Regions from separate parts of the Streptomyces sp. NBC_01465 genome, predicted to be linked through region 1. Evidence: riboswitches for the same ligand, from Rfam matches in the RefSeq annotation. Region 1 holds a riboswitch; the other holds the start of a gene.
The links. Region 1 has a riboswitch for ZMP and ZTP ahead of glyA (serine hydroxymethyltransferase). Riboswitches for the same ligand answer to the same signal wherever they lie in the genome.
Positions count from the first base shown of each region.

Region 2: another riboswitch for ZMP and ZTP. It lies ahead of OG707_RS34565 (bifunctional 5,10-methylenetetrahydrofolate dehydrogenase/5,10-methenyltetrahydrofolate cyclohydrolase); the one in region 1 lies ahead of glyA (serine hydroxymethyltransferase).

Region 1 covers NZ_CP109467.1:3,202,847-3,206,449, forward strand. The annotation lists gene OG707_RS14955 (hypothetical protein) at 1-482, shown strand, start outside; gene OG707_RS14960 (hypothetical protein) at 479-1,105, shown strand; gene glyA (serine hydroxymethyltransferase) at 1,117-2,388, opposite strand; ZMP/ZTP riboswitch at 2,422-2,512, opposite strand; gene rocD (ornithine--oxo-acid transaminase) at 2,632-3,603, shown strand, end outside.
Region 2 covers NZ_CP109467.1:7,403,010-7,406,612, forward strand. The annotation lists gene OG707_RS34560 (DUF5005 domain-containing protein) at 1-922, opposite strand, end outside; gene OG707_RS34565 (bifunctional 5,10-methylenetetrahydrofolate dehydrogenase/5,10-methenyltetrahydrofolate cyclohydrolase) at 941-1,813, opposite strand; ZMP/ZTP riboswitch at 1,835-1,928, opposite strand; gene OG707_RS34570 (NEW3 domain-containing protein) at 2,085-3,603, shown strand, end outside.

The DNA of each region.
Region 1 (3,603 bases):
CGACGGAGCCGAAGGAGCCGAATCTGGACGCGACGATGGAGGCACGCCAGATCAATGTGACGTGGATGGTCCACGATGTGACCCCCTGGCGGCTGGACCGGGTGTACGCCCCGGTGGAGAGCAAGACCGTCTGGATCCACACCTCGGAGAGCGCGCCGGGGTTCACGACCGGCGCCTGGCACAGGGCGGACCAACCGGCCCGGCTGAAGGCGCTGTTGAAGAAACTGGGGATGATGGGCCCGGTCTCCGACAAGGGATCAGGACCGGTGCCTCCGGCCGACGATCCGACGTCACCCACTACAAGGACCGCCACCGTGTCCGTCTCCACTCCCGACAAGGGCTCCGGGGACACCACGGACTGGTGGTGGGCGATACCGGGCCTGGCGGTCGGGGCGGGGCTGGCGCTGGGGCTGCGCCCCTTCGTCGTACGGCTGCTGGCGCGGCCTCGGGGCGGGACCCGGCAGGAGCTGAGGGACGTATGAGGGCGGCGACGCTGACCGCCTTGGTGTGTGCGGCAGTTGTGGTGTTCGCGCCGGGGGCGGCGACGGCGGCCCAGCGAGCGCCGGATCTGGCCCTGGTCGTCCCCGAGGGCGGCGGCCGGCCGCTGACGCTGACGACCAGGGACCCCGATTTCGCCGCACTGTCGAGGATGATGCAGCCGCGGTACGCCCGTACGGAGCGCCTTCCGGAGGGCTTCTCGCCCACGGTGCGGGCGACCGTGGTGTGGGGTCTGTCCGGGGTCGGCGGCTGGCCGCAGACCGAGCGGCCGCCGGGCGGGGACGCCGCGTTCGAGGGACAGGACCAGGTGATGGCGGCCGACGACCCCGCGGACACGACGGTCTGGGTGCGCTCGGACCTCTCGGTGGACGTCGACGACGACGACATCCGCTGGCACCAGGTCCCGGCCGGGGTGCTCGACCTGCTGGCCAAGCACCATCTGCTGGGCCCGGACCGGCCGCCCGCCCACCCTGACCGGGGCGGGACGGACGGCTGGTGGTGGCTGATACCCGGGCTCGCTGCCGGATACGGCGCGTCCGTGCTCGTACGACGGCAGCTGGCTCAACCGGAGGAACCGCAGCACCAGTTGATCGACCTGGATGCCTAGCTGCCGGGCGCTCAGTCGATCGGCAGGCCCGGGGCCGGGAAGGCGGCCATCAGGTCCGCCACCTCCGCACGGATCTTGGCCAGCTGGTCCTCGTCACCGGTGCGGGCGGCGGTGACACCGCGGTCGATCCAGTCGGCGACGGCGGCCATGTGCGCGGTGGTGAGACCGCGGGAGGTGAGGGAGGGGGTGCCGATGCGGATGCCGGAGGGGTCGAAGGGCTTCCGCTGGTCGTAGGGGACGGTGTTGTAGTTGACGACGATCCCGGCCCGGTCGAGGGCCTTCGCCGCCACCTTGCCGGGGACGTCCTTGGGGGTGAGGTCGATCAGGACCAGGTGGTTGTCGGTGCCGCCGGAGACCAGGTCGAAGCCGCGTACGAGCAACTCGTCGGCCAGGGCGCGGGCGTTGGCGACCACGGCGTGGGAGTAGTCGCGGAAGGAGGGCTGGGACGCCTCGTGCAGGGCGACGGCGATGGCGGCGGTGGTCTGGTTGTGCGGGCCGCCCTGGAGGCCGGGGAAGACCGCCTTGTCGATGGCCTTGGCGTGTTCCTCGCGGGAGAAGAGCATCGCGCCGCGCGGGCCGCGCAGGGTCTTGTGGGTGGTCGTGGAGATCACGTCCGCGTGCGGGACGGGAGAGGGGTGGGCGCCGCCTGCGATCAGGCCGGCGATATGGGCGACGTCCGCGGCCAGCACGGCGCCGGACTCGCGGGCGATCTCCGCGAACGCGGCGAAGTCGATGGTGCGAGGGAGGGCGGTGCCGCCGCAGAAGATGACCTTGGGGCGTTCCTTGAGGGCGAGTTCGCGTACCTCGTCGAAGTCGATGAGGCCCGTGTCGGCGCGGACGCCGTACTGGACACCGCGGAACCACTTGCCGGTGGCGGAGACGCCCCAGCCGTGGGTGAGGTGGCCGCCCATCGGGAGGGCCATGCCCATCACGGTGTCGCCGGGCTCGGCGAAGGCGAGGTAGACGGCGAGGTTGGCCGGGGAGCCCGAGTAGGGCTGGACGTTGGCGTGCTCGACGCCGAACAGGGCCTTGGCGCGGGCGACGGCCAGAGTCTCGACCTGGTCGATGACCTGCTGGCCCTCGTAGTAGCGGCGGCCGGGGTAGCCCTCGCTGTACTTGTTCTGCAGGACCGTGCCGGAGGCCTCCAGGACGGCCTGCGAGACGTAGTTCTCGCTGGGGATCAGGCGCAGCGTCTCGGACTGGAGCTGTTCCTCGGCGCCGACGAGGGCGGCCAGTTCGGGGTCCGTGGCGGAGAGAGAGGGGTGCGAAAGGGGAAGGCTCATGGCGTCCTCCGGGTCGGTGTCAGGATCACGTTCCCGGGGTGCCCAGGCGGGCGGCACCTCGTGCGTCGGGCCGCGTGCGGCTCCCTCGGGGTCGATTCCCCGCTCGCCAGTCGCCGCACGTGCCGTACAGACTAGCGGGCGCGTCGGACGGGCGGGTTCACTCGTGCGGCATGCGAGCGACGATAGACAGGGGGCGCCATCCCTGCCCGCAGGCCGTTTGAAGCCGTACGAAACGGAGACCCCGTGTCGAACACCGCAGCCGCCATCGCCACCGCGGAAACCCACAGTGCGCACAACTACCATCCGCTGCCCGTCGTCGTCGCCTCGGCGGACGGCGCCTGGATGACCGACGTCGAGGGGCGTCGCTACCTCGACATGCTCGCCGGATACTCGGCGCTCAACTTCGGCCACGGCAACCGCCGTCTGATCGACGCCGCCAAGGCGCAGCTGGAGAGAGTGACGCTGACCTCCCGGGCGTTCCACCACGACCGGTTCGCCGACTTCTGTACGCAGCTCGCCGAGCTCTGCGGGATGGAGATGGTGCTGCCGATGAACACCGGGGCGGAGGCGGTCGAGACGGCCGTGAAGACCGCCCGGAAGTGGGGGTACAAGATCAAGGGCGTGCCGGACGGACAGGCGAAGATCGTGGTCGCCGCCGACAACTTCCACGGCCGTACGACCACGATCGTCAGCTTCTCGACGGACCCGGAGGCGCGGGCGGACTTCGGTCCGTACACCCCGGGCTTCCAGGTCGTCCCGTACGGGGACGTCGACGCACTGGACGCGGCCGTCGACGAGAACACCGTCGCCGTGCTGCTGGAGCCGATCCAGGGCGAGGCGGGGGTGCTGGTGCCGCCGCCCGGCTATCTGTCGTTCGTCCGGGAACTGACGCGGGTGCGGAATGTGCTGTTCATCGCCGACGAGATCCAGTCGGGGCTCGGCCGGACCGGGAAGACCTTCGCCTGCGAGCACGAGGACGTCGTGCCCGACATGTACGTCCTGGGGAAGGCCCTGGGCGGCGGCGTCGTCCCGGTGTCGGCCGTCGTCTCCTCGGCCGAGGTCCTCGGCGTCTTCCGGCCCGGCGAACACGGCTCCACCTTCGGCGGAAACCCGCTCGCCTGCGCGGTGGCGCTGGAGGTCATCGCAATGCTCCGCTCCGGTGAATACCAGCAGCGCGCAACGGAGTTGGGCGACCACCTCCACCACGAACTGGGC
Region 2 (3,603 bases), 4.2 Mb from region 1:
GGCCCGGGCCGTGCCAGGGGCCCGTCGCGGAGCACGACCAGTACGTGACGAAGCGACCCAGGCCCGCGAGCCCCGCCGCCGGGGTGACCAGGACCCAGGTCCGGCCGGACCGTGCCACCGTGAACGCGCTGCCGACCCCGCCGCGCAGCACCGGCTTCGCGTGCCCCGGCCGCCGGTCCCAGCCCGCGCCGTCCCAGTACCGCCACTCCGCCGGGTCGCCGAGGTGGCCCCGGCGGGCGTGGGCTGCGTACGCGGAGGACGGTGTCACCGTGTCGTCGGTTCCGAAGGCGTACGTCCAGCCGCCGGCGTCCACCGCCGAAGTCCCGTACAGGACAGGGCCCTTGGCGATCGTACGGACCGACTCGACGCGCAGCCCCGGCAGTGACAGCGTGGCCACCTCCGTGGCGAGAGGCCGCCCGAAGACCAGGGGCGGCCCGCTCGCCGCCCGCCGCCACAGCAGTACCCGCACCGTCCTGCCCTCGACCCGCGCCGAGACCGGCCAACGCCACTGGGCGGGCGCCGGATCGGGGAAGAGTGGGGCGCGCAGCGTTCGGACCGGGGAGCCGTCGCGCCCCGCCACCACACCCGAATTCCTTACGAACGGCGCGGACTTGTCCCGCCAGGCGTACGGCTGCCCGCGTCGATTGGGTGGGCGGTGCACCGCCCCGAGGAAGCTGTCCGAGAACAGCCACAGCACCCGCCCGTCCGGCAGCCGCACCGCGTGCGTGCCGTCGCCGCCGGTCCAGTCGTCCGTGCGGGTGTTGTTGTTGCCGTACCTCGCGAAGGCGGTGGTGGTCCGGGCGTCGGGCGTCCAGGACGCCACCTGGCGTGAGGAGCATGCGGCGCTGCTCGGCGCGGGATCCGCGCCGAGCAGCGAAGCCGTACAGATCAGGGCAAGCAGCGTATTTCGTACGGTCGGCACCGCATGCACGCTACGGCGTCACACCCCTTCGAGCCCCAGCTGACGCGCGGCCGCCTCGACCGTCTGCGCGAGCAGCACGGCGATCGTCATCGGGCCCACGCCGCCCGGCACGGGCGTGATCAGGCTCGCCCGCTCGGCCGCGCTCGCGAAGTGGACGTCCCCGACGTTGCCCGCGTTGTACCCCGCGTCGATCACCACGGCGCCCGGCTTGATGTCCGCGCCGGAGATGAACTCCGGCTTCCCGACGGCGGCGACGAGCACATCGGCCTGTCGGATGTGCGCGGCCAGGTCGACGGTCCGCGAGTGGCAGTACGTCACCGTCGCGTCCCGCGCGAGCAGCAGCATCCCTGCGGGCTTGCCCAGGATGGCGCTGCGGCCCACGACCACGGCGTGCTTCCCGCTGAGCTCGACGTCGTACGCGTCGAGGAGCCGCATGATCCCGCCGGGCGTGCAGGAGACGAAACCGGGCTCGCCGAAGCCCATCGCGGCGAAGGAGTGCATGGTCACCCCGTCGACGTCCTTGGCCGGGTCGATCGCCTCGAAGGCGGCGCGCTCGTCGATGTGGGGGCCGACCGGGTGCTGGAGCAGGATGCCGTGCACGGAGCGGTCGTTCGACAACTCGGTGACCGCGGCGACGAGTTGCTCGGTCGTGATGTCCGCGGGAAGCGCGATGTGACGGGACTCGATCCCGGCCTTCGCGCACCGGTTCTGCTTCATCTTCACGTACGTCACCGAGGCCGGGTCCTCGCCGACCAGCACCGTCGCCAGACACGGCGTCACCCCGGTGCGGCGGCGGATCTCGGCGGCGGACGCGGCGGCTTCCTCGACGGTGGTGCGGGCGAGCGCGGTGCCGTCCATGGGGCGGGCGGTGGACTGGGCGGTCTGGGACATACGGGGCTCCTGGGGATCGTGGTGAATCGCCCAGGCGCGCGGCAGGAGGCGGCGTGCAGCCGTCGGGTCCGCTCCCCGGTGGTACTCCACCTCAGCGCCAGTCACGGCCCGCCGACGAGTCTACCGGGGCCGCGATTTTAGTTGGCGCCGACATCTTGATCCCGGCGATACATCGGATGAATTATGGGTCCGGTGCCGAACCCCCGCGCAAGCGGTCTGTGGTTCGACTGTGTCATGCCCACGCCATTCAACAAGGCCAAGGAGCCGCAGTATGCGCACGCGATGGATCAGATACCTCCTCCCGATGGCCGTCTCCCTCGGACTGGCCGCAGGGATGTCACCGGCCCCGGCGGGCGCCCGGACCACCGATGTCGCCGCCTCCCCGGCCACGGTCTCGCCCACACCTCCGATGGGCTGGAGCAGCTGGAGCGCCCTGCGCGAAGGCAGCGACCTGACCGAGGCCGGCATCCGCGCCGAAGCGGACGCCCTCCACAGCAAGCTCCAGAAGTACGGCTACTCGTACATCAACATCGACGCCGGGTGGTCCGATCACCTGGACGCCTACGGCCGGTGGGCCTGGGACACCACCCGGTTCCCGCACGGCGGCGCCGCGCTCGCCTCGTATCTGCACGGGCTGGGGCTCAAGTTCGGCATCTACCTCACGCCTGGCGTGCCGATCGACGCGTACAAGGAGAACCTGCCGATCCAGGGCACCCCGTACCACCTGCAGGACATCGCCGACCCGACGCGGCCCGGCAACACCCACAACGACGCCTACCGGATCGACTACAGCAAGCCCGGTGCGCAGGAGTACATCCAGGGCTACGCGGACCTCTTCGCCTCCTGGGGCGTCGACTACATCAAGATGGACTTCGTCGGCCCCGGCGGCGGCCTCGTCCCCGCCGACAACCGCCCCGACATGAAGGCCTGGCACGAGGCGATCGGCGCCACCGGCCGCCCCATGCACCTGGAGCTGTCCAACTCCCTCTCCATGGCGGACGTTTCGACCTGGCAGGCCACCAGCAACAGCTGGCGCACCGGCGGCGACATCGAGTGCTACTGCGGGGTCAACGGCTCCAGCACCCCGCTCACCAGCTGGCGCAGGTTCTCCAGCCGGTTCGACCAGGTCGCCGACTGGCAGCCGTACGGTCGCCCGGGCGCCTTCAACGACTACGACTCCCTCGAGGTGGGCAACGGCGACGACACGGGCCTGACCCGCGACGAGCGGCAGACCCAGATGAGCCTGCTGGCGCTGGCCGCCTCGCCGCTGCTGCTCGGCACCGATCTGACCGAACTCGACGCGGGCGACCTCAAGATGCTCACCAACCGCGACGTCATCGCCGTCGACCAGGACGCCATCGACGCCTCCAGGGTGAGCAAGACCGAAACATCCCAGGTCTTCACCAAGACGGAGACCAACGGCGATGTGATCGTCGGGCTCTTCAACACGGGCACCACCGCACGGACCGTCTCGGTCGACCCGGCCGCCGCGGGCCTCCCCGCAGCCGACTCCTACCGGCTCGACAACCTCTGGTCGCACCAGGTGGCCCGCGAGGCGGGCAGCGCGATCGCCGCCGCCGTACCCGCCCACGGCTCGGCGCTCTTCCGGGTGCGGCCGGCGGCCCAGGGCGGCAGGCTCCTGCCGCAGACCGCGTTGAACCTCACCGCTCCGGATGCACTGACGACCCGTCAAACTGGCACGGCCACAGCTGAGTTCACCAACCTGGGCATCGGAACGATCACCAAGGCCAGGCTGCGTCTGAAGGCTCCGAAGGGCTGGTCCGTCGAGC